Regions from separate parts of the Protofrankia sp. CiP1_Cm_nod2 genome, predicted to be linked through region 1. Evidence: predicted binding sites of a transcription regulator. Region 1 holds the regulator's gene; the other holds the start of a gene.
What was found. Region 1 encodes LexA, which represses DNA repair genes until DNA is damaged. Its sites were predicted from a motif close to CGAACNNNNGTTCG; they were not measured.
Positions count from the first base shown of each region.

Region 2: a site for LexA is predicted at 10,446-10,459, ahead of ruvC (crossover junction endodeoxyribonuclease RuvC). Genes of this name have one in related genera too.

Region 1 is NZ_CAKKTL010000093.1:2,692-18,375, forward strand. It holds gene NBW84_RS12325 (EAL domain-containing protein) at 1-857, opposite strand, end outside; gene miaA (tRNA (adenosine(37)-N6)-dimethylallyltransferase MiaA) at 923-1,837, opposite strand; gene lexA (transcriptional repressor LexA) at 1,855-2,604, opposite strand; gene NBW84_RS12340 (LysM peptidoglycan-binding domain-containing protein) at 2,890-3,192, shown strand; gene nrdR (transcriptional regulator NrdR) at 3,370-3,831, shown strand; gene NBW84_RS12350 (vitamin B12-dependent ribonucleotide reductase) at 3,900-6,875, shown strand; gene NBW84_RS12355 (hypothetical protein) at 7,019-7,765, shown strand; gene NBW84_RS12360 (hypothetical protein) at 7,759-8,241, shown strand; gene NBW84_RS12365 (amylo-alpha-1,6-glucosidase) at 8,362-9,765, opposite strand; gene NBW84_RS12370 (RNA polymerase sigma factor) at 10,158-11,435, shown strand; gene NBW84_RS12375 (acetoacetate--CoA ligase) at 11,549-13,579, opposite strand; partial or broken gene NBW84_RS12380 (PAS domain-containing protein) at 13,995-15,684, shown strand, end outside.
Region 2 is NZ_CAKKTL010000068.1:531-15,989, reverse strand. It holds gene NBW84_RS10085 (elongation factor G-like protein EF-G2) at 1-1,898, opposite strand, end outside; partial or broken gene NBW84_RS24225 (Cys-every-fifth RiPP peptide CefA) at 2,199-2,309, shown strand; gene pgsA (phosphatidylinositol phosphate synthase) at 2,450-3,142, shown strand; gene NBW84_RS10075 (phosphatidylinositol mannoside acyltransferase) at 3,189-4,241, shown strand; gene NBW84_RS10070 (glycosyltransferase family 4 protein) at 4,238-5,371, shown strand; gene NBW84_RS10065 (hypothetical protein) at 5,518-6,207, shown strand; gene pdxS (pyridoxal 5'-phosphate synthase lyase subunit PdxS) at 6,416-7,432, shown strand; gene pdxT (pyridoxal 5'-phosphate synthase glutaminase subunit PdxT) at 7,426-8,133, shown strand; gene NBW84_RS10050 (YebC/PmpR family DNA-binding transcriptional regulator) at 8,232-8,987, shown strand; gene NBW84_RS10045 (alpha/beta hydrolase) at 9,177-10,181, opposite strand; gene ruvC (crossover junction endodeoxyribonuclease RuvC) at 10,656-11,192, shown strand; gene ruvA (Holliday junction branch migration protein RuvA) at 11,189-12,019, shown strand; gene ruvB (Holliday junction branch migration DNA helicase RuvB) at 12,029-13,081, shown strand; gene yajC (preprotein translocase subunit YajC) at 13,280-13,879, shown strand; partial or broken gene secD (protein translocase subunit SecD) at 14,256-15,459, shown strand, end outside.

The DNA.
Region 1 (15,684 bases):
GGCGCGGCGCGCCCGGCGCGTCCCGTGCCGCTGGCCGGCCGGGAGCGCCCGTGGCGCCGGTTCGGCCGGCCGCGGCCCAGGGCGATCATCCGGGCGTCGTCGGTGGGGACGGGCGGGCAGAACAGGCGGCCGGCTCCCCGGTCACAGTGCATCGCCGCCAGCCGGGACGCCGTGACCGCGCTGTCGACGCCCTCGGCGGTCACGACCAGCCGCCGCCGGTGGGCCAGTGTGATGATCGAGGCCAGGACAGCCTCGCCCTCCAGGTCCCGCTGCATCGCGTGCAGGAAGCGGCCATCGATCTTCACCATGTCCAGCGGCAGGACGTCGAGGGTGGACAGCGACGCGTACCAGGTGCCGAAGCCGTCGACGCCGATGGCCGGCCCGAACGAGCGCAGCCGGGCCAGCAGCCGGGGCACCCCGACGCGCGCGAGGCCGAGGGTCTGTTCGGTGAACTCCAGCCCGAGCGCTCCCGGCGGCAGCGCACGGCCGTGCAGGAGCTGTTCCACCTCGATCGCGAAACCGGGCCGGGTCAGCTGGTCGGCGGTCACGTTGACCCACAGCCGGGGCGGGCGGATCGCGGTTCCCGCGGCCATTTCGTGCCATGTCCGGGCCTCGGCCACGGCGGTGCGTAACACCCAGCGGCCGACCTGGTCGGACAGGCCCGCGGCCGCGGCGGCCGGCATGAACTGCGACGGGTTCATCAGCCCCCGGTCGGGATGGTGCCAGCGCAGGAACGCCTCCATCCCGGGGACCGACCCGGTGCGCAGGTCGACCTCGGGCTGGTAGTGCAGTTGTAACGACCCGTCGTCGAACGCGGCACACAGGGCCGGGACGAGGTTCAACTCGATCGCGGTCACACATGTCTCCAGACGACGGGTGTCTCCAGCCGGCGGGAAGAACGAGCCACGGAGTCGTCGCACGTTCAGGCCGAGTCGACCATGCCCGCCACCTGTTCGACGTCGGGACGGTCCAGCCAAATTATGCGAGGATCGCGCCGAAACCACGACCTTTGTCTGCGTGCAAGTCGGCGCGTCGCGGCGATTGTCGCGAGCCGGGCCGACTCGGCCGAATCGAGCGCGCCGTCGAGCCAGGCGAGAACCTGGGCGTAGCCCAGCGCCCGGGACGCGGTGGGGCCGTCCCGCAGGCCCATGTCGACGAGGGCGCGGACCTCCTCGATCATGCCGGCGGCCCACATACCGGCCACCCGGCCGGCGATCCTCTCGTCGAGCTGCGGGTGGTCGATGCCGAACTGGACCACGTCGTAGACCGAGCGGTGCTCCGGCAGGGAGGCGGTGAAGCCGCCGGTGAGCTCCACCACCTCCAGCGCGCGCACGATACGCCGGCCGTTGCCAGGCAGGATGGCCGCCGCCGCCGCCGGCGCCCGCGCGGCGAGATCGGCGTGCAGCGCGGCCGGGCCCCGCTCGGACAGCTCCCGCTCCAGCCGTCCCCGTACGGCCGGGTCGGTGCCGGGGAAGGCGAGGTCGTCGAGGACGGCCCGGACGTAGAGCCCGGAGCCGCCCACGAGCACCGGCGTGCGGCCGGCGGCCAGCAGGCCGTCGACGGCCTGCCGGGCCAGCGCCTGGTAGGACGCTACGTCGGCGGCGCGGGTGACCTCCCAGACATCGAGCAGGTGATGGGGGACACCACCGCGTTCCGCCGGCGGCACCTTGGCGGTGCCGATGTCCATCCCGCAGTAGAGCTGCATGGAGTCGGCGTTGACGATCTCACCGCCCAGCTCGGTGGCCAGCGCGATCGCCAGGTCGCTCTTGCCGGCCGCTGTCGGCCCGACGACAGCCACGACCCGGCCGGCGCGGTGCCGGTCGACACCTGTGCCCATGCTCACTCCCGGGAGGATCAGACCCGGCGAAGAACCGCGACGATCCGGCCGAGGATCGTCGCACTGTCACCCGGAATGTCAGCATAGGCCGGATTCTGCGGCTCGAGCCAGACGTGGCCGTCACGACGGCGCAGCGTCTTGACCGTCGCCTCGCCGTCGATCATCGCGGCGACGATCTCGCCGCTGTCCGCGACCGGCTGCTGGCGGACGACCACCCAGTCGCCGTCGCAGATCGCGGCGTTGACCATGGAGTCCCCGACGACCCGCAGGGTGAACAGGGTGCCCTCCCCCACGATCTCGCGGGGGAGCGGGAAGACCTCCTCGACCGCCTGCTCGGCGAGGATCGGCCCACCCGCGGCGATGCGGCCGAGGACCGGCACATAGGCCGCCTGTGCGGGGCCAGCCGCCGACGAGCCTGCCGCGAGCGTACCAACGGCGGGCGCCTGGCGTGGCACGGGGCGTACCGGTGCCTGCGCGGAGAGGACCTCCATGGCCCGCGGGCGGTGCGGGTCGCGGCGCAGGAAGCCCTTCTCCTCCAGCGTCTTGAGCTGGTGCGCGACGCTGGACGTGCTCGTGAGCCCCACCGCATCGCCGATTTCCCGCACGCTCGGCGGGTAGCCTCGGCGCTCGACGGCGTCGCGGATCACCTCAAGCACCCTGCGCTGGCGGGGGGTCAGGCCCGTGGCGTCCGCCGGCCCGTCCGGCAGGTCGCGCACGGAGCCGCGGGGTGGCCGGCCGCGGCGGGTGCGGTTGTCGTCGGTGGTCATCCCTGCCGTACTCCTTCGTTGTCGGTCATGGCAGACTTGCGCTCCCGGCATATCCGACGTTCTGCCGTGAACCGGAGCTGGCGGCCACGACCTGGATCTGACCTGAATCTGATCGCTACGACCGTAACCGCCGCGGCCGGATATCTCAAACGTCTGTTCGAGCGTGTCACGACGATTCCGTCGGGACCGTGCGGTACAAACTCGATCAGACGTTCGATCGAACGGATGTTCTTTGATCATGTTGTTGGAAGTGGTATGTGCTGGTGGAAGTTGGGGAGGTGGACGATGCGGGCGTCGGCTGAGCCTCCGCTGCGGCTGACCGGGCGGGGCCGGGTTGTCCTGATTGTCCTGGTCATGCTGGTGTCCTGCCTGGTGCTGTCCGTGGCCCGGGTGACGTCGTCGGCCGCGCCGACCGGGGACGACCGGCCGGTGCGCGTCCACGTGGTGCGTTCCGGGGAGACGCTGTGGGGCATCGCGCGCGCGCTGGCTCCCGACGGTGACACCCGGGTGGTCGTGGCCCGGCTGGCCGGCCTCAACCGGCTGGAGACGACCGATCTCGTCCCCGGTCAGATGCTCCGTCTGCCGTGACGGGCCTGCCATGACGGGCCTGTCATGACAGGTCCGCATGAAGGGTCTTCTGTGATGCATGTGTCATGAGGTTCCGCGGGTGGGCCAGCTTGCCAGCTCGTGGTGTCCGGTCCTAGTGTTGACCACAACATCTTGTAGTTACGTGGCTGTAAGTCGACAAGATCTTGGAGGTTGTGCGTGCGGTGTCCGTTCTGTCGGCACCCTGACAGCAAGGTTGTCGACAGCCGGGAGGCCGAGGAGGGCGCCGCGATCCGTCGCCGTCGGTCGTGCCCGTCCTGCGGCCGTCGTTTCACGACGATCGAAGAGGCGTCACTGCGAGTCATCAAGCGCAGCGGTGTCACCGAGCCGTTCAGCCGCGGGAAGGTGATCGCCGGCGTGCGGCGGGCATGCCAGGGGCGGCCGGTCCAGGCGGACGCGCTGGCCCGGCTCGCCCAGCTGGTCGAGGACACGCTGCGTGCCTCGGGGGCCGCCGAGGTCGCCTCGGACGAGATCGGCCGGGCGATCCTCGGGCCGCTGCGGGAGCTCGACGAGGTCGCCTACCTGCGGTTCGCCTCGGTGTACCTCTCCTTCGACTCGCTGGCGGACTTCGAGACGGCGATCACCGACCTGCGCGGGCGGGCCGACCGGGCGCCGTCGTAGCCACGCACCCCGACGCGACAGACAGCTGGTGAGAAACACCATCCGACCGACGCCAGACGAGGAGCGCCATGACCGACAACCGTGGCACGAAAGCGACCAAGGCCGCCCCCAGGGCCGGCACCAAGGCCGCCCCCAGGGCCGCTGGCCTGCAGGTGCGACGCGTCAACACCTCGCCGGGCGTCCACCCCTATGACGAGGTCACCTGGGAGCTGCGGGACGTCGTCATGACCAACTGGCGCGACGGCTCGGTCAACTTCGAGCAGCGCGGGGTGGAGTTCCCCGACTTCTGGTCGGTGAACGCCACGAACATCGTCACGAGCAAGTACTTCCGCGGCGCGCTCGGCAGCTCCGCCCGCGAGTGGTCCCTGCGCCAGCTCATCGACCGGGTCGTGCGCGCCTACGGCGCGGCCGGCACCGAGCACGGGTACTTCGCCTCGCCGGCGGACGCCGAGATCTTCGAGCACGAACTGACCTGGATGCTGCTGCACCAGGTGTTCAGCTTCAACAGCCCGGTGTGGTTCAACGTCGGCACCCCCGCGCCGCAGCAGGTCTCGGCCTGCTTCATCCTCTCGGTCGACGACACGATGGAGTCGATCCTCAACTGGTACCGGGAGGAGGGGCTGATCTTCAAGGGCGGGTCGGGCGCCGGGCTGAACCTGTCGCGTATCCGATCGTCGAAGGAGCTGCTGTCCTCCGGCGGCACCGCTTCGGGCCCGGTGAGCTTCATGCGCGGGGCCGACGCCTCGGCCGGCACGATCAAGTCGGGCGGCGCGACCAGGCGGGCCGCGAAGATGGTCGTGCTCGACGTCGACCATCCGGACATCGTCGACTTCGTCGAGACCAAGTCCCGCGAGGAGAGCAAGATCCGTGCGTTGCGGGACGCCGGCTTCGACATGGATCTCGGCGGCCGTGACATCGTCTCGGTGCAGTACCAGAACGCCAACAACTCCGTGCGGGTGACGGACGAGTTCATGCGGGCCGTCGTCGACGACGCCGGCTTCGACCTGCGGGCCAGGCTCGACGGGCGCACGATCGAGACCCTCCGGGCCCGGTCGCTGTTCCGCTCCATCGCCCAGGCGGCCTGGGACTGCGCGGATCCCGGGATCCAGTACGACGACACGATCAACGACTGGCACACCTGCCCGGAGTCCGGCCGGATCAGCGCCAGCAACCCGTGCAGCGAATACGTGCACCTGGACAACTCCAGCTGCAACCTGGCGTCGCTGAACCTGATGAAGTTCCTGCGCAAGGACCTCAGCTTCGACGCCGACGCGTTCGTGGCGGCCGTCGAGCTGATCATCACGGCGATGGACATCTCGATCTGCTTCGCGGACTTCCCGACTCCGGAGATCACGCGGGTGACCCGGATGTTCCGCCAGCTCGGCATCGGCTACGCCAACCTCGGCGCGCTGCTGATGGCCACCGGCCGCGCGTACGACTCCGAGGGCGGCCGGGCCATGGGCGCGGCCGTCACGTCGCTGATGACCGCGACGGCCTACCGCCGCTCGGCGGAGCTCGCGGCGGCGCTCGGGGCCTACGACGGCTTCGCCCGCAACACCGACGCCCACCGCCGGGTGATCCGCAAGCACGCCGCCGCCACGGACGCCGTCCGCACGGTCGGGGTCGACGACGCCCGGGTGCTCGCCGTCGCCGCCCGCGAGTGGGAGCGCGCCCAGGGCGTCGGGGAGAAGCACGGCTGGCGCAACGCGCAGGTCAGCCTGCTCGCCCCGACCGGCACGATCGGCTTGGCGATGGACTGCGACACCACCGGCATCGAGCCCGACCTCGCGCTGGTGAAGATGAAGAAGATGGTCGGCGGCTCCAGCATGCGGATCGTCAACCAGACGGTTCCCGCCGCGCTGCGCGCTCTCGGCTACGCCGAGGAGACCGTCGAGGCGATCGTCGAGTACATCGCCGAGCACGGTCACGTCATCGACGCCCCCGGCCTGCGCCGCGAGCACTACGAGGTCTTCGACTGCGCGATCGGGGAGCGGGCCATCAGCCCGATGGGCCACATCCGGATGATGGCGGCGGTCCAGCCGTTCCTGTCCGGCGCCATCTCCAAGACCGTCAACATGCCCACGTCGGCCACGGTCGAGGACGTCGAGCAGATCTACCTGGAGGGGTGGCGGCTCGGTCTGAAGGCGCTGGCGATCTACCGGGACAACTGCAAGGTCGGCCAGCCGCTGTCGGACCTGCGCGGCGCGAAGCGGTCCGTGACCGGGGGCGCGGGCGAGCAGCCGGCCGCACAGCCCGCCGCCGCACAGCCCGGGGAGCACCGTCCGGTCCGGCGCCGGCTGCCGAAGATCCGCCAGTCGCAGACCGTCTCCTTCACCGTGGGCGGTGCCGAGGGGTATCTGACCGCCGGGTCGTATCCCGACGACGGGCTCGGCGAGGTCTTCATCAAGATGTCGAAGCAGGGCTCGACCCTCTCCGGCGTGATGGACGCGTTCGCCATCGCGGTCTCGATCGCGCTCCAGCACGGCGTCCCGTTGGAGACCTACGTCCGCAAGTTCATCAACATGCGCTTCGAGCCGGCCGGCATGACCGACGACCCGGACGTGCGGATCGCCCAGTCGGTGATGGACTACCTCTTCCGTCGCCTGGCCCTGGACTACCTCCCCGAGCAGACCCGCGCGGAGCTCGGCGTCCTCAGCGCGCGGGAGCGGGCCCGCCAGCTCACCGGCCAGCACGGCGGGGCCGGCCAGCCGGACGCGGTGGAAACGGACACGGTGGAGACAGCCGACGCCGGGCCGGCCGAGGCGACCGGCTCCGCGACGGCCGGGCCCGCGGCGAACGAGGCGGCGGCGGCCGGTGCCGCGGCGGTGCCGACGGTGCCCGCCGAGACCGGTCACACCCACCCGGTGGGCCTGTCGGCCCGGGAGGTGCGGGGCGAACTGCCGCGCAGCGTCCCACCGGGCGAGGCGCTGTCGGCGCAGAACGTGGTGGACGCGCCGCTGTGCTTCACCTGCGGGGTCACCATGCGTCCCGCAGGCAGCTGCTACGTGTGCGAGCAGTGCGGCTCCACCAGCGGCTGCAGCTGAGACCGGGCGGTATCGCGGCGGGATGCGGTATTTCGCCTGATCTAGATAGCCTTCGGCTGTCGAGCCGTCGCAGGACCACGCCGAGCGCTGTCCGTAGAGTTGCGTTGATCGGGTTGTGGTCGGTAGGCAGCGGAGGCCGGTGCGTGGACGAGATCGACTCGCTGGAGGGGGCGACCCTGGTCAGGGTGCTCTCCCAGCTGCGCACCGGCTTTGAATACCGTCCGAGTGCGTTCCCGGCCTCGGTCGCGCTGTGCGGGCTGCGGGACGTTCGCCACTACAAGGTCGCCGCCGGCGGCAGCCCAGAACTGTCCGGGGGGCCGAGCCCGTTCAACGTCATCGTCGAGTCGCTGCGACTCGGTGACTTCACGCTGGACGAGATCCACGATCTTTACAGTCAGCACACGGCAGAGACCGATCGGGTGTTCACCGATGAGGCCGTGGAGCAGGTGCACCGGCTGACCACGGGCCAGCCCTGGCTGGTCAACGCGCTGGCGGCCGAGATCGTCGACCGGATGAAGGTCCCGGTCACAGAGCCGGTCTCGGTGGAACACGTCAACGCTGCCCGGGAACGGATCATCCAGGCCCGGCCAAGTCACCTCGACTCACTCGTCCGCCGGCTCCAGGAGCCGGCGGTACGCCGGGTTCTCGAGCCCGTTCTCGCTAGCACCGACGAGCCGGCTGACCTGACCTGCTCGGACGACCGGTCCTATGCGCGCGACCTCGGCCTGGTCGCCGAGACGCCCGACGGCGGCCTGCGGATCGCCAACCCGATCTACGATGAGGTCATCGCCCGCGCGCTGGCCGAGATCGTCGTGCGTGACCGGGGGCGCTTCCAGCACCGCGGGACTTCGTCCGCCCCGACGGCCGTTTCGACGTGCCGGACATGCTGACCACGCTCGCCCGCTATTGGCGGAACAACGAGCCAATGCTCAGGGTGAAGAGGCCCTACCGGGAGGCCATCCCGCACGCCATCTTCCTGAGCTGGCTCGACCGGGCTGTGAACGGCGACGGTGACGTCTTCCGGGAGTTCGCCGCCGGCGGCGGCTGGGCCGACATCCATATGACCTGGCGCTACACCGCCCCCGATGGCACCAGTGCCGAACAGCACGAGGCTTTCGAGGTGAAGACCCACCGCCCCGGCTACGCCGACCCGGTCAAGGAAGCGATGACCCAGCTCGACGGCTACCTCAACCACCTCAGCCTGGCCTCGGGCTACATCGTCATATTCGACCAGCGCCCGCGGCCGGAGTCCGCCGCCGACGGCCCGCTGACGACCCAGACCAGCCCGGCCGGCCACACCGTCACCATCGCCCGCCTCACGGTCCCGCCCTCACCCGGCGAACAGCCTGCGGCCTCGTCGTCGTAGCCCACGCCACAGCGCCGCCCCGCACCGAATCGATCTTGACTGCCGCGGGAATACCGCAGATCACGAATATGTGCCTTCCGCCAGTATCGCGGGAGCCGGTGGACCCGGCGCGGCGGCTGGTCAGCCGCCGTGCCGGGTCAGGTGCTCCCCGTCCGCGCCCGTGCGGGCGGACGGCAGGCGGTGGGCCGGTTTCCGGCCGTCGAGCAGGTCCAGGAGCAGGGCTGCCGTCCACGAGAAGTGGTTGCTGCCCACTCCGGTGCCGTCGAACGGTGAGTAGTACTCGTACAGGCCCTCGGAACCGGCGATCATCGAGATCGTGTCGGCGCGCAGCCGGTCGGCGAGCTCGCCGCGGCCGGCGCGGTCGAGCCCGTCGGCGAGCAGCCAGTTCATGTTCACCCAGACCGGGCCCTGCCAGTAGCAGCGGGGCTGGAAGTCGGGATCGTCGGTGGGGGTGCTGGCGATGCCGTGGGCCGGCCAGAACCGCGGTGCGGTCATCCGGCTGACAAGATCCTCGACGCCGGCGGGGGGCACGACACCGGCGTACAGGGCGAGGAAGCCGGCGATCGTGGGCCTTCGGATCAGCCGGCCGGAACGCGCGTCCCGGCTCCAGTACATGCCGTCGGCGAACAGGGCGGGCAGCGCCGCCCTGGTCCGGCGGGCCGAGCGCAGCAGCTGCGCGGGCAGCTGTTCGCCGATGTCGGCGGCGATGTCGCGCAGGTGGTCGTTCGCGCGGGCGAGAATCGCGTTGAAGGCGACATCCTGTACCAGCGGGACGCGGGACGCACGAATCCGGCTGAAGTCGTAACGGGCGTCGCGTAGCTCCCCGACCAGGTGGTAAAGGGTGAACAGGTCGGTGGCGGACAGCCGCTGGTCGGACGGAACCTCCTTGTTGTCCCGGCGCAGGGCGTCGAGCGCGCCATCCCCGTTGAGCCGGCGGATGAGCTTCAGGGGGATGGGAGCCGCCCTGCGGGTGAGCTCCATCCAGGCGGGGGTGTTGTCCATCCCCGACTCCCACGAGTGGACCAGAGTGACCAGCCCGGTGTCGTCGGGGTCGCGTTCGCGGTACAGCCAGCAGTGGTAGCGCAGCAGGCCCGGATAGACCGCCCGGTAGAACTCGCGGCGCCGGGCCGGGTCGAACACCTCGCCGACGCGGACGACAGCTTCGGCGATCATCGGCGGCTGGGTGACGCCGGTGGTCTGCACGTGCCGCGGGCCGGCGTCGACGAGGTCGGAGCGCCACCGGTCGGGCCCGGCGTGGTAGCTGCCGGAGCCGGAGAAGATGACGTGCGGGATCATCCCGTTGAGCCACTGGCCCTGCAGCAGCGCGAGGATTTCCCGGCTGGCCCGTCCGGGGTCGACGTGCCGTAGCCCGATGGCGATGAAGCAGCTGTCCCACAGCCACTGGTGGGGGTAGAGCGTCGGGGAGGGCCGGGTCGCCTCGCCCAGATCGTTGTCCCGCAGTACCTCGATCGCGGACGTTCGGAGTTCGGCGAGCACCTCGGACGACAGGGCCGGCGATGACATCGTGTGAGGGTACCGGGGCCGGTGGCCGGTAGCGCCGGAACCTCGTGGCACCTTCGTGATCTCACGTACTCTCAGTGACGATTGTTACGGTCTGTCCACATTGTTGTGGTCATGTTGGTGGAAAATTGGGGCTAGTCTCGTTCTCGACAGCGCGGACGTGGAGAACTGAAGAGATAATTAGTTATTCGTGACACACTGGCCGATCCGCGGAGTAGTCTTCGCGACAGCGGGTGCGGCGTCCCGAGGGTGAGGGTCTACACTGCTTCGTAGACCCGGCGATCGCTTACGTCCGGTTGTGTCTGAACGCGGAATGGGAGAGACGTCCCCAGGCGTTGCCCATACGTGCAAGCACCAAGACCCGTCACCCGCACCGACCTTCGGATCTGCTACTGATGACGCTGCCTGCCCTCGAACTTCATGAGCGCTCCGATGAGCCGCGTACGCGTGCCGTGAGCACGCGACGGACTCGTCGGTCATCCACTCCTGCCCGCACGACGCCCAGCCGCAGCTTGGCTGCCGTGCCCGATGATACCGACGAACTCGACGTCACTCAGGTCGCCGAGCTCGTCGCGCGTGGACGTGAGTCCGGCGAACTCAGCCGTGCCGAGCTCCGTGAGGCACTGGAGACCGCCGATCTCGGTCTTGAACTGCTGCCTGTCCTGGTCGCCCGGCTGACCACACTCGGGGTCGAGGTTCTCGACGAGGAAGAAGAGGAGGCGCCGGGCGGGGCTGCGGCCACGCGCGCGACGTCCGAGCACGCCGGGACCGCCGACCTCGTCCGTATGTACCTGCGTGAGATCGGCAAGGTGCCGCTGCTCAACGCCGCGCAGGAGGTCGAGCTGTCGAAGCGGGTCGAGGCCGGGCTGTTCGCCGAGCACAAGCTCGACACCGACCCCGACCTGGCTCCGGAGCTGCGCCGGGACCTGCAGACCCTGGTCCGCGACGGGCACGCCGCCAAGCAGCAGCTGGTCTCGGCGAACCTGCGCCTGGTCGTCTCGGTCGCCAAGAAGTACAGCGGCCGGGGCATGACCCTGCTCGACCTGGTCCAGGAGGGCAACCTCGGCCTGATCCGCGCGGTCGAGAAGTTCGACTACGCCAAGGGCTACAAGTTCTCCACCTACGCCACCTGGTGGATCCGGCAGGCCATCGGCCGAGCCCTGGCCGACCAGGCCAGGACCATCCGGATCCCGGTACACGTGGTCGAGCAGATCAACAAGATCACTCGGCTGCAGCGGCAGCTCGTCTCCACGCTCGGCCGGGAACCGACCGACGAGGAGCTGGCGCTCGAGCTCGACATGCCGATCGAGCAGGTCGTCGAACTGCGGCGGTACGCGCAGGACACGGTCAGCCTGGAGACCGCGGTCGGCGACGACGGCGACTCCGTCCTCGGTGACTTCATCGAGGATGCCGACGCCACCTCGCCCGCGGACGCCGCATCCTACGGCGCCATGCAGGATGAGATCGAAGGCGTGTTGAGCGGGCTCACCCCGCGTGAGCGTGAGGTGATGCGGCTGCGGTTCGGCCTCGCCGACGGCAAGCAGCACACCCTCGCCGAGGTGGGCAACCGGCTGGGGCTGACCCGGGAACGGATCCGCCAGATCGAGCGGGACACCCTGCGCGAACTGCGCAAGCCGGCGGTCGCGAGCAGGCTGCGGGAGTTCCTCGACTAGTTGCCCCGCGTACGGCTGGTTTCCGCGTAGAACGCGTACGACGTGACGATCCCCTGCCCGGGTAGTTGACCGGGCAGGGGATCGTCACGTCGTAGGACCGGTCAGCGGACCGGTCAGCGGGTCGTCGGCGGCATGAACGGCAGCAGCGCCTGAGGGTTGGCGACGGCGCCGAGGCTGACCGCGCGCTCCAGCGGCTCGCCCAGCAGCAGCCGTCTGACCGGCACCTCCAGTTTCTTGCCGTTCTGGGTGCGCGGGACCTCGGCGATCTCCTCGACGCGGTCGGGCACGTGACGGGGGCTGAGCTCACGGCGGATCGTGGCGCGCAGCGTCCCGGTGAACGCGTCGTCGAACACCACGCCGCCGGCCAGGCAGACGTAGAGGACGAGCTCCCCACGCCGGCCGGCGGTCGAGGTGTCGATGACGATACTTTCGGTCACGCCGGGGATGCTCTCCACCACCTGGTACAGCTCGGCGGTACCGATCCGGACGCCCGCGCGGTTCAGCGTGGCGTCGGACCGGCCGTGGATGGACACCGCCCCGCTGGCGGTGATGCTCGCCCAGTCCCCGTGCCGCCACACGTCCTCGTAGGCCGAGAAGTAGGTTGCCCGCAGCAGCGAGCCGTCCTCGTCCCCCCACAGGGCGACCGGCATGGACGGCATGGGGGCGGTGACCACCAGCTCGCCGACCTCGTCGACGACCTCCTTGCCCTGCTCGTCGAAGGTGGTCACCGCGCAGCCGAGCCCACGCATGGGGATCTCCCCGGCGCGCACCGGCAGCGTCGGCAGGCCGAGCACGAACGCGGTGCACACCTCCGTCCCACCGCTGATGGAGGACAGCATCAGGTCGTCGCCGACGGACTCGTACACCCAGGCGTACGTCCGCGCGGGCAGCGGCGCGCCGGTGGATCCCACGGTGCGCAGCGCCGAGAGGTCGGCGATCTCACGGGGGACCGTGCCGGAGCGCGCGCAGTCGGTCAGGAAACCGGGGCTCGTCCCGAAACAGGTGACTCCGGTGGCCTCGGCCAGCCGCCAGAGGGTGCCGGGGCCGGGGAATTTCGGGCTCCCGTCGAAGAGCACCACGGCCGCGCCGGCGAGCAGGCCGGAGACGAGCAGGTTCCACATCATCCAGCCGGTGCTCGTCACCCACAGGAAGCGGTCGTCCGGCCCGATGTCGAGGTGGAGCACCAGCGTCTTGAGATGTTCGAGCAGGATGCCGCCGTGACCGTGCACGATCGGTTTGGGTTTTCCGGTCGAGCCGGAGGAGTACAGGATCCACAGCGGCGCGTCGAACGGGAGACGGTGGAAGGCCGGGACGGCGTCGTCGCACCCGGCGAGCAGGTCCTCCCAGGCCAGCAGGCCCGGCAGGCCGGTGGCGCGGGCCCGGTCGAGGGCGTCCGTGGCCAGGTAGGCGACGACGACGGTGGCGCGCAGGCCGGGCAGCCGCTCGGCCGCCTTGGCCAGCACGCCGAGCGTGTCGAACGACCTGCCGCCGTGGGTGTAGCCGTCGACGCCGATGAGCACGGTCGGGCGCACCTGGGCGAAACGGTCCGCGAGGCCGGTGGGCCCGAAGTCGGGGGAGCAGGACGACCAGACCGCCCCGATCGCGGTGGTGGCGAGCATGGCGACCACCGCGTGTATGCAGTTCGGTAGCACGGCGCAGACCCGGTCGCCCGGCCCGACCCCCAGCCGGCGCAGGCCCGCGGCGGCCGCCGCGACCTCGCGGCGCAGCTCGTCCCAGGACACCACGGCCGTGGTGGCGTCCTCGCGTACGGCGATCACCGCCGGCGCCGGCCCGTGGCGGGTCAGGGCGTTCTCGGCGTAGTTCACCCGGGCGGTCGGGAACCATCGGGCACCCGGCATCCGCGCGTCGGCGAGCGCGGGCCCGTCCCCGCGTTCGCCCTCGACCGCGCAGAAGTCCCAGACCGAGTCCCAGAAGCCGTCGAGATCGTCCACCGACCACTGCCACAGGGCGGTGGCGTCGGTCAGCCGTCGGCCCCGTTCGGCGGCCAGCCACTCGAGGTAGGCGGTGACCCCGGCGGCGCGGACCCGCCGCGCGGACGGCGTCCACAACAGTTGTCCCTCGATGCCGGTGTCCGCTCCGGTCTCCGGTGCGGGTCCGTGTTCGTTGCCGTGTCCAGCAGCCACGGACCCAGACCCTAACGAATCCCCGGCGACAGGGCCCGGCATGATCCTGGGCGTTTGGCCCCGGGCATTCATCACAATGGAACGACAAAGGATGTCGATAATGCGGCCCATGTTCCCGGGGAATCCGTTGGGCCCGATATGGCCGGGCCGGGCCGGCTACTGTCAGGGGCATGGGCGGGTGCTGCCCGGCCGGGCGGCCCAGGGCCGGCAGCGGCCGGGAGAGGACGGGCGGGACGCCGCCGGGCATGCGACGTCGCACATGCGATGCGCGCCACCCCTGTCGGTCGATGGACAGCGCACGGCCTGCCCGGCCCGGCACGATCGGGCGCATGAGGTGTCTTCCAGGCTCAGGGTGTGTCCCGGGCCGTCGAAGGTTTTGGGCACAACGGTGCCACACCGGCCACAATCGTCTCCCATGACGACGCCGTTCCTCGGGGAGCTTTCCGGACAGCCGCGGAGCGGGCCGGCGGGTGACCAGGCCGGCTGGAGCGAGGCTCACAGGGCCCACCGGACGAACGGCGCCGGCCACCCGGACGCGCAGAGAGCCGAGGACGCCGAGGTGGCCGGGGACGACGACGGCAGGGGCACCGCCGGGCGGGAGCCCGCCGAGGCCGGCCCGGGCGGGAGCCCGCCGCGGCCGCCCGCCGCGGTGGAACCGGTCATCACCCTGCTCGAGGCGCTGTTCACCCAGGCGCCGGCCGGCTTCGCCTTCTACGACACCCAGGGCCGCTACCTGCGGGTCAACGACGTCCTGGCCAGGCTGAACGGGCGGGCGCCCGGCGAGCACATCGGCCGCACCATGCCGGAGCTGCTCGGCGACATCGGCCACGAGATGGACCGCCTGCTGCGGCGGGTGCTCACCACCGGCGAGCCGGTGGCCACCTTCGAGGTCAGCGCCGCCACCGCCGCCCAGCCGCCGCGGATCTGGACGATGAGCTGGTTCCCGGCCACGGACGCCCATGGCGTGCCGCTGGGCGCGGCGCTCGTCGCCACCGACGTCACCAGGATCGGCGACACCCGGCACCAGCTGGCCCGCGGCGAGGCCCGGTACCGGGCGCTCGCGCGGGCCGGGGACACGGACGTGTTCCACGCCGGCGCCCGCGGCGCCCTGGACGTGGACATGCCGCGCTGGCGGGCCGCCACCGGCCAGAGCTTCCCGGAGATCGCCGGGGCGGGCTGGCTCGACGGTGTGCACGCCGAGGACCGGGACCGGGTCGCCGACGCCTGGCGCAGGGCTGTCGAGCAGCGCGCCGTCTTCGACGCCGAGTTCCGGCTCGACACCGTGGACGGGACGGAGCGGGTGCTCGTCATGCGGATCGTTCCTATTACTGAGGGTGATTATCCGCTGGAGTGGATCGGCGTCAGCCATGACGTGACCGAGGTCCGGGCCGCCGCGGCGGCCCACGGCACGCCGGCGGCCGACAGCTCCGGCACAGCTGGCACAACGTCCGGCGCGGACGGACGGGACGGACGGACCGGACGGGATGGACGGACCGGACAGGACGAGCAGGATGAACAGGACGAGCAGGTTCGCCTGGTCACGGCGGCATTGTCACGCGCTGTAAGCGTTGACGAGGTCGCCGTCGTGGTGCTCGACGCCGGCCGGCAGGTACTGGGGGCGAACGGGCGGGGGATCGCCCTGGTCGACGAGGTCGACAACTGCCTGCGTTTCCGGTCGCTGCTCGGTTACCCTGCGCTCCTTGCCCAGGCGTGGTCGGGGATCGGCCTGGACGCGTCCCACCCGGTCGCGGAGGCGGTCCGTGGCGCCTCGCCGCTGTTCCTCCTCGACCGGGAAGAGCTGACCGCGCGGTGGCCCGCGCCCGAGCAGGCCGCGGTCCTCGCCGAGGCCGACGAGCATGCCTGGGCGATCCTGCCACTGGCGACCGTCGACGCGCCGTTCGGCGTCCTGCTGTTCGGGTTCCGGGCCCGGCAGGCGTTCTCCGCGGCCGACCGCGCGTATCTGGCCGCGCTCGCCGACCAGTGCGCCCGGGCGCTGGAACGCGCGACGCTGTTCGAGCGCGTCCTGGCCGAGGCCCGCTCCAGCCGCCGGGCGGAGGAGACCGCCCGCACCGCCGCGGCCGCGGCCCGGGAGGCCGGCCGTCGCC
Region 2 (15,459 bases), on a different contig from region 1:
CAGACAGCGAGCACTGGCTCGAGCAGGACGATCCCGGCGGCCCGGGCGGCGTTCTTCACCGCCAGCGCCCCGGCGGCCTGGAAGGCGATGTCGGAGGAGTCCACCGAATGGGCCTTGCCGTCGACCAGCCGTACCCGGATGTCGACGAGCGGATATCCGGCCGCCACCCCGAGGTCGAGCTGGCGCAGCACGCCCTTCTCCACCGAGGGGATGAACTGCCGGGGGACCGCGCCGCCGACCACCTCGTCGACGAACTCCCGGCCGCTGCCGGCCGGCAGCGGCTCCACCGCGACGTGGCAGATCGCGTACTGGCCGTGGCCGCCGGACTGTTTGACGTGCCGGCCGGTGCCCCGCGCCGGCCCGCGCAGCGTCTCCCGCAGCGGGACCCGCGGCGGCACCCGGTCGACGTCCACGCCGTAGCGGGCCCGCAGCCGCTCGACGACGACGTCGCTGTGCGCCTCGCCCATGCACCACAGCACGAGCTGGCCGGTCTCGGTGCCGTACTCCACCGTCAGGCTCGGGTCCTCCGCGGCGAGGCGGGCCAGCGCGGTCGACAGCTTGTCCTCCGCGCTCTTCGTCCGCGAGCGGATCGCCACGGGCAGCTGCGGCCGCGGCATCGACCACGTCTGCAGCAGGATGGGGTCGTCCGGGCTGGACAGGGTGTCGCCGGTCTCCGCGGTGGCCAGTTTCGCCACGACACACAGACCGCCGGCCCGGACGGCCCGCGCCGGCTGCTGTCCGGATCTCCCGGCCGGCCGGGAGATCCCCACGATCCGCCCGTCGTCGTCATGGTCGGGATGGCCGCGTTCGGCCCGGCCGTGCCCGCAGACGTGCACGGCCATGTCCGCGCGCAGCGTCCCGGAGAACACCCTGACCAGCGAGATGCGCCCGACATAGGGGTCGGTCGTGGTCCTGATGACCTCGGCGGCCAGCGGGCCGTCGGGGTCGGCCGACAGCGGTGGGCCCGACGACCCGTCGAGCCGGGTGCTCACCGGCAGGCGGTGCTCGGCGGGGGAGGGGAACGCCCGGGTGAACAGGTCCAGCAGCTCGGTGGCGCCCAGCATGTCACCGCTCCCGCCGCCGGCGGCACCGGCCGGGCCGGCCACGGGCAGGACGGGGTGGAAGCGGCCGCGGGCGACCGCGGTCTCCAGGTCGCCGAGCAGCAGGCCCGGTGCCAGCCGCTCCCCGGCGAGGTACTGCTCGAGCAGGGACTCGTCCTCGCTCTCGGCGATGATCCCCTCGATCAGGGCGCCACGGGCGGCGGCCACCGCTGCCTGGGCGGCGCTGTTCCCGGTGCCGTCCGCGGAGAGCAGGTCGACCAGCCGGTAGCCGCCGTAGCCGCCGTGTCCCGGCGCGGCCCCGTTCGCCGCCGGCAGGCGCACCGGCAGGTGCAGCGGCAGCACGCCCGGGCCGAACAGCTTCTGGCAGGTGGCGACGGTCCTGGCGAAGTCGGCCCGGGGGTGCTCCAGCTTTGTGATCACAATGGCCCGGGGTGTGCCGGCGGCGGCGCACTCGTCCCACAGCAGCTGGGTGAAGCCGTCGACGCCGTCGAGTGCGCTGACCACGAACAGGGCCGCGTCCCCGCCGCGCAGCCCGGCGCGCAGGTCGCCGATGAAGTCGGCGAGCCCGGGGGTGTCGAGCAGGTTGATCCGCATGCCCCGGTGGGTGGTGGACAGGACGGCCAGGCTGATCGTGCGCTGGCGGTGCTCGGCATCGTCGTGATCGGTATGCCGCGGCGGGACGGGACGGCTCTGCGCCGCCTCGCCCTCGTCGGCCGCGGCCAGCAGGCTCTCGGCAAGAGTCGTCTTACCCGCGCCGGTGTGGCCGACAAGAATGACGTTGCGTACGTCAGCCAGCTGCTCGAGGTCGGGACGATCATTGCATACGGTTGTTTTCACCTGCGCCTCCCCGGTGTGACACGGCCACCCGGTGGCCCTGGTGACGGCCACTGGGCGGCTGGGAGGGCTGGACCAGTGGACCCCGCCTGGGTGACTGGACGAGCGCGACGGGCCGACCCGCTCCGGGCGGCCGGCGGCGGGTCGCGTGATCGTGTCGTCATGAGTGGTTGTGTCAGTGGTGATGGTTGTGTTGGTGAAGAGTTGTATGGGTGGTTGGTTGTGTGGGTGGAGGGTTGGTTGCGTGGGTGAAGGAATGTGGAGGTGTAAGGAAACGGTCCGGCTGTTGTCGGGTCGACGTGTGGTGCCGACGGTTGTCGTGTCGACACCTGCCCCGTCACTGGTTGTGGTGTCGACGGTTGTCACGTTGACGGTTGTCACGTTGACGGTTGTTGTGCCGACGGTCAGCGGTGAGCGGCTGTGAAAAACTCGTGAGAACAGGTTCCCCCTCCGCCGGCATGTGAACAACCCATGTCGGTCCGGCAAGGAACTGGTTGCCGATGGTCACAGCGGTACTGTGAGGGACAGCACCGGACGTACACGACGGGACGTACATGCTCGCTAGCAAGGCGCGGCCGCAGATTCAACGGGTGCTCGATCCCCTGGGTGAGCGGCTGGCCCGGTCGTCGGTGTCGCCGGACGCGGTGACGATCGTCGGCACCATCGGTGTCAGTGGTGCCGCTCTGGGCTTCTTCACCCGCGGGGTCTTCTTCGTCGGCACCCTCGTGATCACACTGTTCGTCTTCTCCGACCTGCTCGACGGCCTGATCGCCCGGGCCCGTGGGATCTCCTCGCCGTGGGGCGCGTTCCTGGACTCGGCCTCCGACCGGGTCGGGGACGGCGCGATCTTCGGCTCGCTGATCCTGTGGTACGCCGGTGACGGCGACTCGTTGCCACTGTGCGTGGCCGCCCTGATCAGCCTGGTGGCCGGCTCGATCACCTCCTACGTCAAGGCGCGGGCCGAGGGCCTCGGGCTGCGGTGTGACGTAGGGTTCGCCGAACGCGGCGAGCGCCTGCTGATCGTCCTGGTCGCGGCCGGTCTCTACGGCCTGGGCGTGCCGTACCTGCTGCCGGCCGCGCTGTGGTTCCTTGCCGGCGCCACCGTCCTGACGGTGACGCAACGTGTTGTTCATGTGCGTCGGCAGTATCTGCGGGGGGCCGGGGCGGCCGGCACCGCCGCCGTGCCCGCGGCCACCGGCGCCGACGCCACACCGGCCGGGCCCACCGCCGGCCCGCGGGCCCGCTGACGGCGCGTACCGGGTGTCCCGCGCGCGAATGACCAGGATTTGGCTGGTGACGTGGTTGGGAGCCGAGCCCTGGGTGTCCCGCGCGCGGATGACCGGTCTGGCGTACGCGGCGGGCTGGCGGGTGGTCCGGCTGCTGCCCGAGCGGGTGGCGGCTGTGGCGTTCACGGTGGTGGCCGACGTCGCCGTCCGGCGGGGTGGCCGCGGCGCGCGCCGGCTGCGCGCCAACCTGGCCCGTGTCGCCCCGCCCGGCACCGATCTCGACCGGCTCACCCGGGCGGCCATGCGTTCCTACGCGCGTTACTGGCTGGAGGTCTTCCGCCTCCAGGACATCTCCCGCGAGCGGATCATCGGGGGAATGCGCATGCTGGACGAGCCACGTCTGCGCGACGCCATCGCCAGCGGCCGCGGGACCGTCATCGCGTTACCGCACATGGGCAACTGGGAGCATGCCGGCGCCTGGCTGGCCGCCACCGGTGAGCCGTTCACGACCGTGGCCGAACGCCTCCGGCCGGCGTCGCTGTTCGACCGGTTCGTCCGGTTCCGTTCGGCGCTCGGCATGGAGGTCATCCCGCTGACCGGGGGTGAGCGGCCCCCCTTCGGCCTGCTGGCCGACCGCCTCGGCGCGGGTGGCACGATCTGCCTGCTGGCCGACCGCGACATCTCCGCGGACGGCGTGCCGGTGGTGTTCTTCGGCGCGACGGCCACCATGCCGCCGGGGCCGGCCGCCCTGGCGTTACGGACCGGCGCGACCCTGCTGCCGGCCACGCTCTGGTTCGACCGGGACGGCTGGGGGGTGCGCATCCACCCGGCGGTGCCGCACACCGACGTGGCGCGGATGACCCAGGCGCTGGCCGACGCGTTCGCCGAGGGCATCGCCGCCCATCCCGCGGACTGGCACATGCTCCAGCGCATCTGGCGGGACGAGCCACCGGCCACGCCACCGCAGACACCACCGCAGACACCGACGCAGACACCGACGCAGACACCGACGCAGACAGCGACGGAGGCTGCGGCACCGACGGAGCCGGAGCTACCGCAGCCGCGGTCGGAGCCAGCGCCGCGGTCGGAGCCCGAGCCAGGGCCGGGGCCGAGAACATGAAGATCGGCCTTGCCTGCCCCTACACCTGGGACGTTCCCGGCGGGGTCCAGGTCCACGTGCGTGATCTCGCAGAGGCCCTGGTCGCCCTCGGGCACGAGGTATCGGTGATCACACCGGTGGGCGGCGACAGCGCGCTTCCGCCGTACGGGGTGGACGCCGGCCACGCCGTGCCGGTGCCCTACAACGGCTCGGTCGCCCGGCTGCTGATGGGGCCGGTGTCCGCGGCGCGGGTACGCCGGTGGCTGCGCGAGCACGACTTCGACGTCCTGCACGTGCACGAACCGACGGCGCCGAGCGTCAGCCTGCTCGCCTGCATGCTCGCCGACGGCCCGATCGTCGCCACGTTCCACACGTCCAACCCGCGCTCGAAGATCCTCACGGCCGCGCACGGGGCGCTGCAGCCGTCCATGGAGAAGGTCCGGGCCCGCATCGCGGTGTCCGAGGCGGCCCGCCGCACGATCGTCGAGCATCTCGGCGTGGACGCGATCCTCATCCCCAACGGCGTGTCGGTGCCCACCTTCGCACGGGCGGCCCCGCTGCCCGAACCGGTCTCGAACGGCTCCACGGTCGTCTTCCTCGGACGCATCGACGAGCCGCGCAAGGGCCTGGACGTGCTGCTCGCGGCCCTGCCGACGCTGGTGGAGCGCCGCGCCGACGCCAGGCTGCTGGTCGCCGGCCCCGGCGACGGGGAGGCGGTGCTCGAGCGGGTCGAGCCGGCCCTGCGCGGCCGCGTCCACCTGCTCGGGCTCGTCTCCGACGCGGACAAGCCCCGGGTGTTCCGCTCGGGGGAGGTCTACTGCGCGCCCAACACGGGGCAGGAGAGCTTCGGCATCGTCCTGCTGGAGGCGATGGCCGCGGGCGTTCCGGTGGTGGCCAGCGACATCGACGCCTTCCGCCGGGTCCTGGACGACGGCCAGGCCGGCCGGCTGTTCCCGGTCGCCGACGCGGCCGCCCTCGCCCACACCCTCGCCGACCTGCTGGCCGATCCCGCACGGCGCGGGCGGCTGGCCGAGCGGGGCCGGGCGGTGGTGGCCGCCTACGACTGGACGGTGATCGCGAAGCGGATCGTCGGGGTCTACGAGATGGTTGCCGGGGACAGGCCGGTGTCGCTGGCGGCGAACAGCGTCTGACGTGTCCTGGCGCCGGTCGCGCCCGGCGCTCCGCCATGCGGTGTGAGGAGATTCCACCATGCGGTGTGAGGAGATTCATGCCCGCGGTGTGAGGAGATTCATGCCCGCTGGCGCTCTCCTACCCCACGTTCACTACGCTGCGCGAGGTGACTCTCGTCGTTGTTACGGTCGTGGTTGTGGTGGCGGTAGCCACCTATCTGACCTGGCTGGCCAGCCGGCTGGACCGCCTGGCAGTCCGGGTGGACGACGCCCGGGCAGGCCTGATCAGCCAGCTGGCGCTGCGCGTGGAGGTGGCCGGGGAACTGTCCCGGCGGTGCGAGCTGGCGGAGCTGGGCGAGGCGGTGGAGCGGGCCCGGGCCGCGCAGGCGGGGCCCGCGGCGGGCGGCCCGCTGGGCAACGACACCGAGGAGGCGGAGAACAGCCTCAGCCGGGCCCTGCGCTCCCCGGCGGTCACGGCGACGGCGGACCGGGCGCCGGACGCCCTGCACGCGGTGGACGTCGCCGCCGCCCGGGTCGCGCTCGCCCGTCAGCTGCACAACGACGCCGTACGCGACGTGCGGGCGCTGCGGGCCAGACGGGTCGTGCGGGCGCTGCGGCTGTCCGGCCGCGGGCCGCTGCCCACCTATTTCGAGATCGACGACGCGCTTCCGATGCGTGGTGACACCGGGGGCAGGAACGGCCACGCCGACGCCGACGGCCGTGACGGCGACGGCAGGCATGACACCGCACGTGACAGCGCTGTGCATGACAGGACCGCGCATGACAGGACCGCGCGCGACAGCGACAGGCATGGCGGCAGTACATATGATAACGATATGTCCAGGTTCGCACCGTAAATTCTTCGCTATTGTCGATCGTAATCGCCATCCCGTCCGGTACGGCCTTCCGGTCGTAGGATGGGATGTCTTCCGTCCGGGCTGACTGCCGCGTGTCCGACGTGGCTGCGCTCGTGGAAGCCGTGGTTTGTCGGCGTCCGGCCCAGTTGGGATGTTCGCCGCGGACCGATGCCTGCGCCGGTCCCGTCTGCGTACAGAGAGGCATGCCATGTCCGAGGGCCTGACCGCTGCCGAGCCCGCTTCGCGGGGCCACGGACCGGACCACGGATCCGTGCCCACGGCCACGCTGCCCGGCCCGCCCGTCCCAGCCGGTGCGGGCAGCGTGGCCGGTGCGGGAGGTGGCGCCCACCTGGGCACGGCCCGGGTCAAGCGGGGCATGGCGGAGATGCTCAAGGGCGGCGTGATCATGGATGTGGTCACGGCCGAGCAGGCCCGGATCGCCGAGGACGCCGGCGCCGTCGCCGTGATGGCCCTGGAACGGGTGCCCGCCGACATCCGCGCCCAGGGCGGGGTCGCCCGGATGAGCGACCCGGAGATGATCGAATCGATCATCGAGGCGGTGTCGATCCCGGTGATGGCCAAGGCGCGCATCGGCCACTTCGTCGAGGCCCAGGTGCTCCAGGAGCTGGGGGTCGACTACGTCGACGAGTCCGAGGTCCTCACCCCGGCCGACCCGCACCACCACATCGACAAGTGGCGGTTCACCGTCCCGTTCGTGTGCGGCGCGACCAACCTGGGGGAGGCGCTGCGCCGGATCGGCGAGGGCGCGGCCATGATCCGCTCGAAGGGCGAGGCGGGCACCGGCGAGGTTTCCAACGCGGTCGTGCACATGCGCACGATCCGGGCGGAGATCGCGCGGCTGTCCGCGCTGCCGCCCGACGAGCTCTTCGCCGCGGCCAAGGAGCTGCGCGCTCCCTACGAGCTGGTCGCCGAGGTCGCGCGGCTCGGCGCGCTGCCGGTCGTGCTGTTCACCGCCGGTGGCATCGCCACGCCCGCGGACGCCGCCCTGATGATGCAGCTGGGGGCGGACGGTGTGTTCGTCGGCTCGGGCATCTTCAAGTCCGGTGACCCGGCGCGGCGCGCCCGGGCGATCGTCGAGGCCACCACCATGTACGCCCACGCGGGCGTCATCGCGAAGGTCTCCCGCGGCCTCGGCGAGGCCATGGTCGGCATCAACGTCAGCGATCTTGCGCCCGCGGACCGCTTCGCCGACCGCGGATGGTGAGCTGTCCCGAGGCGCACTGGCCCCAGACCGCCTCGGAGCGCGAGGCCGCGCCGGCACAGGTCAGGCCGGCACGCGGCGCGGCGCGGCTGGGCGTGCTGGCGCTGCAGGGCGACGTCCGCGAGCATTCCCGGGCGCTGGCCGCGCTCGGCGTCCAGGTCGTCGAGGTGCGCCGGCCGTCCGATCTGGACACTCTGGACGGGCTGGTGCTGCCCGGCGGCGAGTCCACCACGATCGGCCGGCTGCTGCGGGTGTTCGAGCTGCTGGAGCCGCTGCGGGACGCGATCGCGGCCGGGCTGCCGGTGTTCGGGTCGTGCGCGGGCATGATCCTGCTGGCCGGGGACGTCCTGGACGGCAGGCCCGGCCAGCCGCTGCTGGGCGGGCTGGACGTGGTCGTGCGGCGCAACGCCTTCGGCCGCCAGGTCGACTCGTTCGAGGCGGAGATCGACATCGCCGGTGTCGCCGGCGGCCCGGTCCGGGCGGTCTTCATCCGGGCGCCCTGGGTGGAGAAGATCGGGGACGAGGTCGAGGTGCTCGGTAGGGTCGGTGACAGGATTGTGGCCGTCCGCCAGGCGGGCGTGCTGGCGACCGCGTTCCATCCGGAGCTCACCGGCGACGGGCGGATACACGAACTGTTCGTCGGCATGGTGGAAGGCGCGCGGGGCAGACGGGCCGCACGGGGCACACCCGCGCACGAGGCCTAGCCGCACAGGGCACGGCTCCACAGGGGCACGGGGCGCGGGGCACAGCTGTACGGGGCACAGATGGCAGGCAGGAGCAGGGACAGGGTGAGGGGCACGGCATGAGCGGTCACTCCAAGTGGGCGACCACCAAGCACAAGAAGGCCGTCATCGACGCGCGCCGCGGCAAGCTGTTCGCGAAGCTGATCAAGACGGTCGAGGTGGCGGCCAAGACCGGCGGCGGGGATCCGGCCGGGAACCCGACGCTCGCGGACGCCATCGCCAAGGCGAAGTCGCAGTCGGTACCGAACGACAACATCGACCGCGCCGTGAAGCGGGGATCGGGCGAGCTCGCCGGCGGGGCCAGCTACGAGGAGATCACCTACGAGGCGTACGCGCCGAACGGGGTGGCCGTGCTGGTCGAGTGCCTGACCGACAACCGCAACCGGGCCGCCTCGGACGTGCGGGTGGCCATCACCCGCAACGGCGGCAGCGTCGCCGATCCAGGGTCGGTGTCCTACCTGTTCAACCGCAAGGGCGTCGTCCTGGTCACGAAGACCCCTGACCTCGGTGAGGACGACGTCCTGGCCGCGGTGCTCGACGCCGGCGCGGAGGAGGTCAACGACCTCGGTGACACCTTCGAGGTCGTCTCGGAGGCCACGGACCTCAACGCGGTGCGCGTCGGGGCCACCGGCGCGGGGCTCACGGTGGCCTCGGCGGACCTGTCCTGGCTGCCCAGCGTCAGCGTGCCGCTGGACGAGGAGGCGGCGCGCAAGGTCCTCAAGCTCGTCGAGGCACTCGAGGACCTCGACGACGTCCAGAATGTCTGGTTCAACGCCGACATCTCCGATGAAATCATGGAGCTGGTCTCGGCCTAAACGGCTCCCCGGCGGCGCCGGTGCCACCGCGATTCCGAGACCTCCGACATCGCCGTTCGTGCCGATATCGTCACAGTATGGGCATAGACCGTTCCGGAATACGTGCCGTCATGGAGTATGTTGTGACGGATTGTATCGCTCTGGGGTACTTGTTGTTACGGGGGTGTGTTGTTGCGGGGGTAGGCGTGGTCAGTCCGTGTCCCGGTCGCGGATGCACTCCTCGGCGAAGGACAGCGCCCGCAGGTGGTAGGAGCGGGCCGCCCACCCCAGGCTGATGTTGTGGCCCGCGCCGCGCTGCCGGACCAGCTCGAAGTGCGGCGCGGCGCTGAACGCGGCCCGCAGCTCGGCATCCATCGCCTCGTCAAGATCCCACCAGGCCTCGTGGTCGGCGAGCGTCCAGCGGACCGGCACCCGCACCCGCGGGCCCAGCAGAGGCAGCCACCGCGGCCACTTCGCGGCATCGGATGCCTCGCCGGCCGGCACGGGGGCTGTCGGTACCGTCCCCAGGACGAACGTGCCGGGCGGGTACAGGTGCTCCGGCCCCCAGAACAGCCTGCGGGCCGCGAGGGCATGCTCCCGGTGGATCTCGGCGGCGCTGCTGTCGGCGGCGATCCGCGACGGCCACAGGCCGTCACGGTATCGGGCTCCCACCCCGGAGACGTCGAGCCCGAGCAGACGCTCGCCGCGTTCGTCCGCGGCGAGCGACACCGACAGCATCGTGCCGAACGAGTGGCCGATCAGGAACAGGCCCGCCCCCACGGCATGGGACGCGGTGAACGCCTCCAGCGCCCGCCAGGTGATGGCGGTCTGCCCGGCCAGCCGCTGGTGGGGCAGGCCGAGCCCCGCCGACGCTCCGTAGCCGGGGCGGTCCAGCGCCAGCACGCTGAATCCCAGGGCCGTGCCGATGGCCAGCAGGGACAGGTCCGGGTGCGTCCGGCCGTGGAAGTAGGATGCGCGCATCCCCCCGCCGGGCAGGCCGACGACGAGAGCCCGCGGCTGGCCGTCGGGCTCGGCCAGCAGCCCGGACAGTTCCACGTCACCGGCGTCGAGGCGGACGTGACGTGGCTGGCCCGGCGGATCCGCGCGTGGCGCCCGCCCGTCGCCGTGTCCGGCCGCCGGCCCGGCTGGCTGCGCCGGCACGGCTGGCTGCGCCAGCACGGCCGGCTCGGTGCCGGCGGCGGGATCGGAGCCCATGCGTGGACCTCATTTCCCGGTTTCCCGGCGTCTCCCGGTGCTTGTCGGCAGGATTTCCCGTTGGCCCGGCGGGGCGTCGGCGATCTCCACGGGGCACCGCCGGTCATCTCACCATATGCTGATCCGCACCGGGCCGATGGCCGCGGGTGGCGTTGCGGACAGCCGGTTGACGCCGGCCGCCGGCGGTGGGTGATGGCCGGGCCGCTGCCCGGCCGGCGGTGGGTGTTTGTCGGGTCGGCGTCTGGGTAGGCGTGTCGCTGCGCTCGAACAGGCGTTCAGGCATGCCACAATCGTGGCGAACCGCCGGGAGGGCCGGTTCCCCGGCCCGCTGGCGGGCCGAGGGCTGCGTGATCACGGTTGTCTCCCCGGGTTGTCGTCCCGGGCTGGCAGCCGGCCGCTGCGGGCCGTCCGGCGGTCACGATGCCCGGCGGACGGTCGGGACGACGGTCGACGAGCTGGTCGTGGAGGGTGCCGGTGCTGGTGCTGGGGGTCGATCCGGGGCTTACCCGCTGCGGTCTCGGGGTTGTCGAGGGCGGGCCGGGCCGGCGGGCGTCGCTGGTCGAGGTCGGTGTGCTGCGCACGCCCGCCGCCGACGACGTCGCCGCCCGGCTGTGGGCGCTCGAACGCGGCTTCGGTGAGTGGATGGACCGGCACCGCCCCGACGCGGTCGCTGTCGAGCGGGTGTTCAGCCAGGCCAACGTCCGGACGGTCATGGGTACCGCGCAGGCCGGGGCGGTGGCGATCGTCAGCGCGGCCCGCCGTGGCCTGCCGGTCGCGCTGTACACCCCCAGCGAGGTGAAGGCCGCGGTGAGCGGGAGCGGCCGGGCGGACAAGGCCCAGGTCACCTTCATGGTCAGCCGCCTGCTGGGGCTGTCCGACCCGCCGCGGCCGGCCGACGCCGCCGACGCCCTGGCTCTTGCGCTGTGCCACCTGTCGCGGGGGCCGGCGCTCGCCCGGATGCAGGCCGCAGTCAGGCAGGCTTCCGCGGCCGCCAGCGGGAGCCGCAGATGATCGCGTCCGTGGCCGGGACGGTTGCCGCCCTGTCGCCCGACGCCGCCGTCGTCGAGGTGGGCGGGGTCGGGCTGCTCGTCCAGTGCACCCCCACGACCCTGGCCGGGCTGCGGGTCGGGCAGCAGGCACGACTGGTCACCACCCTGGTCGTCCGGGAGACCGAGCTGACGCTCTACGGCTTCGTCGACGCCAACGAGCGTGACGTCTTCGAGACCCTGCAGAGCGCCTCCGGGGTCGGCCCCCGGCTCGCCCAGGCCGTGCTCGGCGTCCACAGCCCGGACAGCGTCCGCCGTGCGGTCGCGGCGGAGGATCTCGCGGCGCTGACGAAGGTGCCCGGCATCGGCCGCAAGGGCGCGCAGCGCATCGTCCTCGACCTCAAGGACCGGCTCGGCCCGCCCACGCCGATGCCGTCCGCGGGAGATGACGGTGTGGGTGGGGGCGGGGGCACCGGCGGCGGTGCCACGCCGGCCGCGGGTACGGGTGTCGCCGCCGCCGAGCAGGTCCGTCTTGCGCTGCTCGGGCTCGGTTACACCGCGCGGGAGGCCGACGACGCGCTGGCCGCCGCGCTGGCCGACCCCCTGGCCGCCAGCGCGGCCGATGCGCTGGCCACGGTGCCGGCCGGCAACGGCCGCGGTGGTGCCGGGCCGGGCGGCCGGGCGGGCCGTGACGTCCCCGGTAGCCCGCAGGCTATCGCCGCCGGCAGCATCGCCACCGCCGCCACCGCCGCCACCGCCGGCACCGGCGGGGCGGGCGGCAGCCGTGCCGAGGCGGCGGATCCCATGGGTGTGCTGCTGCGTCGGGCGCTGGCCGCGCTGCGGCCCCGGTAAGGGCGGCTGATGGACGTCGAGGGGCTGGTCTCGCCGGTGGCCGAGCCGCAGGAGCGTGCCTTCGAGGCGGGCCTGCGGCCGGGGACACTGGCGGAGTTCATCGGCCAGCAGAAGGTCCGCGAACAACTAATGATCATGCTTGAGGGGGCGCGGGCCCGCGCGCGTCCGCCCGACCACGTCCTGCTGTCCGGGCCGCCGGGGCTCGGCAAGACCAGCCTGGCCATGATCATTGCCCGGGAGATGGCGGTCCCGCTGCGGATGACCAGCGGGCCGGCGGTCGAACGGGCCGGGGATCTGGTCGCGATCCTCACCGCGCTCGCCCCGGGCGAGGTGCTCTTCCTCGACGAGATCCACCGCATCGCGCGTCCCGCCGAGGAACTGCTCTACGCCGCGATGGAGGACTTCCGGGTCGACGTCGTGCTGGGCAAGGGCCCCGGCGCCACCGCGATCCCGCTGGAGATCGCCCCGTTCACCCTTGTCGGCGCGACCACCCGCTCCGGCCTGCTCACCGGGCCGCTGCGCGACCGGTTCGGCTTCACCGCCCACATGGACTTCTACGGCACCGACGAGCTGATCGACGTGCTGGTCCGCTCGGCGGGGCTGCTCGGCGTGCGCCTCACCGACGACGGCGCGGCAGAGGTCGCCGGCAGGTCACGCGGAACCCCTCGGATCGCCAACCGGCTGCTGCGACGGGTGCGTGACTACGCCGAGGTACGGGCGGACGGGGTCGTCACCCGTGAGGTCGCCCAGGCCGCCCTGCGCGTCTACGACGTCGACGCGCTCGGCCTGGACAGGCTGGACAGGGCGGTGCTGGAGGCACTGGTACGCCGCTTCAACGGCGGCCCGGTGGGCCTGGCGACCCTGGCGGTGGCGGTGGGGGAGGAGCCGGACACGGTCGAGGAGGTGGCCGAGCCGTTCCTGGTCCGCGCCGGCCTGCTCGCCCGGACCCCCCGGGGGCGCATCGCCACCCCGGCCGCCTTCACCCATCTTGGCCTCGACCCGGTCGAGGGCCTGCTGGGCCGTTCCCAGGCTCCGCTCCCCCTCACCGACGGCGACGGTTGAGCCCCTTCGCCGACGACGGCTGGGCCCCGTCGCCGGTGACGGCTGGGAGCGGTGGACGCCCGCCGGTTTCCCCGGCGCCGCGGTTCCTTCGCCACCCTTTGGTGGCGTTGGCCGGACGCGGTCCCGACGGGGCCCCTGGCGTCGGGAGCCTCGCGGCCGGTACGTACCATCGGCCGCACGACATGGGAGGACGTGGACGTGCAGGTGATCGTGGTCGCACAGGATGCGGCCCAGAACGGCGGCAGTGGGTTCGGTGGGCTGTTTCCCCTGGTCCTGCTGCTGGCGCTCGTCGTTTTCTTCGTCGTCAGCCAGCGGCGCCGTCAGCGGACCCAGCAGCAGGTCCTGACCTCGCTCGAGCCGGGAGCGCTGGTCGTGACCACCGCGGGGCTGTACGCCACGGTGGTCGAGGTCGAAGACGGTGACGTGTTGTTGGAGGTGGCGCCGGACGTGGTCTGCCGGTTCACCCGCTCCGCGGTCGTCCGGGTCGTCTCCCCGGCGGGAGAGGACGGGGCGCACCACGGCGATCATGATGACCACGACGGCGACGACGACGGCGACGGCGACGACGGCGACGAGGGCGACGAGGGCGACGGCCACCGGGACGAGGACGCCGGGGCGGCTGGTGACCACGGTTCGGGCCGGGCGCCCGTCGACACGACCAAGAGAACGGACGCGACCGGCGGCGGAGAGACGACCGGCGGCGGAGAGACGACCGGCGGCGGAGAGACGACCGGCGGCCACCGGCGGCCGGATGCCGGCAGGTCCGAGGATCCCGGGGAAGCGACGCCGGAGCGGTGAACGGCACGCCGACCAGCACCGGTCACCCGCCGGGGCCGGTCGGCGCCAGCTTCGAGGAACACGTGGATATCGGCGTTACAGATGTGGTATCGGAACGCCCCCGGCATGACAGTCGTTCCGATACCTTGGGCCGATACCTTGGGCGCGGTCGGCACCCGGCCGTGACGGTCCGCATCGGTCCCGCCGGTCGTGGCCGGGCTGGCCGTCCACCGGGCAGGTCCAGCAGGAAATCAGGCAGGAAGCGGCATGAGCGCGACGGCGCGTGACGAAGGGATATCCGTTGGCACGACGGTCAGGGCGACGGCGTAAGGCCTTGAGCCCCGCCTGGTCCCGGATCGGGCTCCTCTTCGGCATCGTGGTGCTGCTCTACGGCTCCATGGCGCTGACGTCCACGTGGACGCCGAAGCTGGGCCTGGACCTCCAGGGCGGGACGAGCGTGATCCTCACGCCCCGGTCGACCGAGCCCGGCAAGGGCGTCGACAGTGGCGCGGTCAACAAGGCCGTCGACATCATCCGGGAGCGGGTCAACGGGCTCGGGGTCGCCGAGGCCGAGGTCAAACGCAACAACACCCAGATCGAGATCTCGGTTCCCGGCCGTGGCCGCAACGACGTCGTCCAACTGGTCGGGCAGACCGCCGAGCTGCGCTTCCGCGAGGTCTACACCTCCGGGGCCGCCATACCGGCCGCGCCGGCCACCCCGCCGGCCGCTTCAGCGGCTCCGACAGCCACCCCGACGGTTCCGGTGCCCGGCGCCACGCACGGGGCACCGGGCGCCGCGTCAGCTCCGCCCGCCGCCACCACCGGTCCGTCCCCGTCCACCACCACCCGGCCGGACGTGGTCGGCTCCGGTCTGCTCGCCCAGGCCGCGCCGACGGCCCCGGCCGGCTCGGTCGTGCCGGCACCGGCCGCCTCGGCGTCACCAGCTCCCGGAGTGCCCCCTGCCGCGGTACCGGCGGCCCCGGGGCAGAGAGCACAGCCCGCCGCCGACACGCCACCGGCCGACGTCGTTGCCCGGTTCGAAAGCCTGACCTGCGCCCCGTCGGACGTGCGCAGCCGGGCGGCCGCCACCGACCGGCCGACGGACTGGGTGGCCTCCTGTGACCGTTCCGGCGCCGTCAAGTACCTGCTGATGCCCGCCACGGTGATCGGCACCGACGTCAAGTCGGCAACGGCCGGGCTCGCCAGCTCCGGCGGCACCACCTCGGTGAGCACCGGCGAGTGGGTCGTCAACGTCAGCTTCACCGGCAGCGGGCAGACGGCGTTCACCAAACTGACCGAGCGGACTCTCGGCAAGCAGGTGGCGATCGTGCTGGACGGGGTGGTGCAGTCGGCCCCGAGCACCAACGACCGGATCGCCGGTGACGCGCAGATCTCGGGCTCGTTCACCCAGTCCAGCGCCCAGGATCTCGCCAACGTGCTGCGCTACGGCGCACTGCCGCTGTCCTTCGAGCAGTCCAGCGCCGAGTCGATCTCCCCGACCCTGGGGCAGGACTCGCTCAACGCCGGCCTGCTCGCCGGCGCCATCGGTCTCGCGCTGGTGACGTTCTACTCGTTCGCGTACTACCGGGCCCTTGGAATAG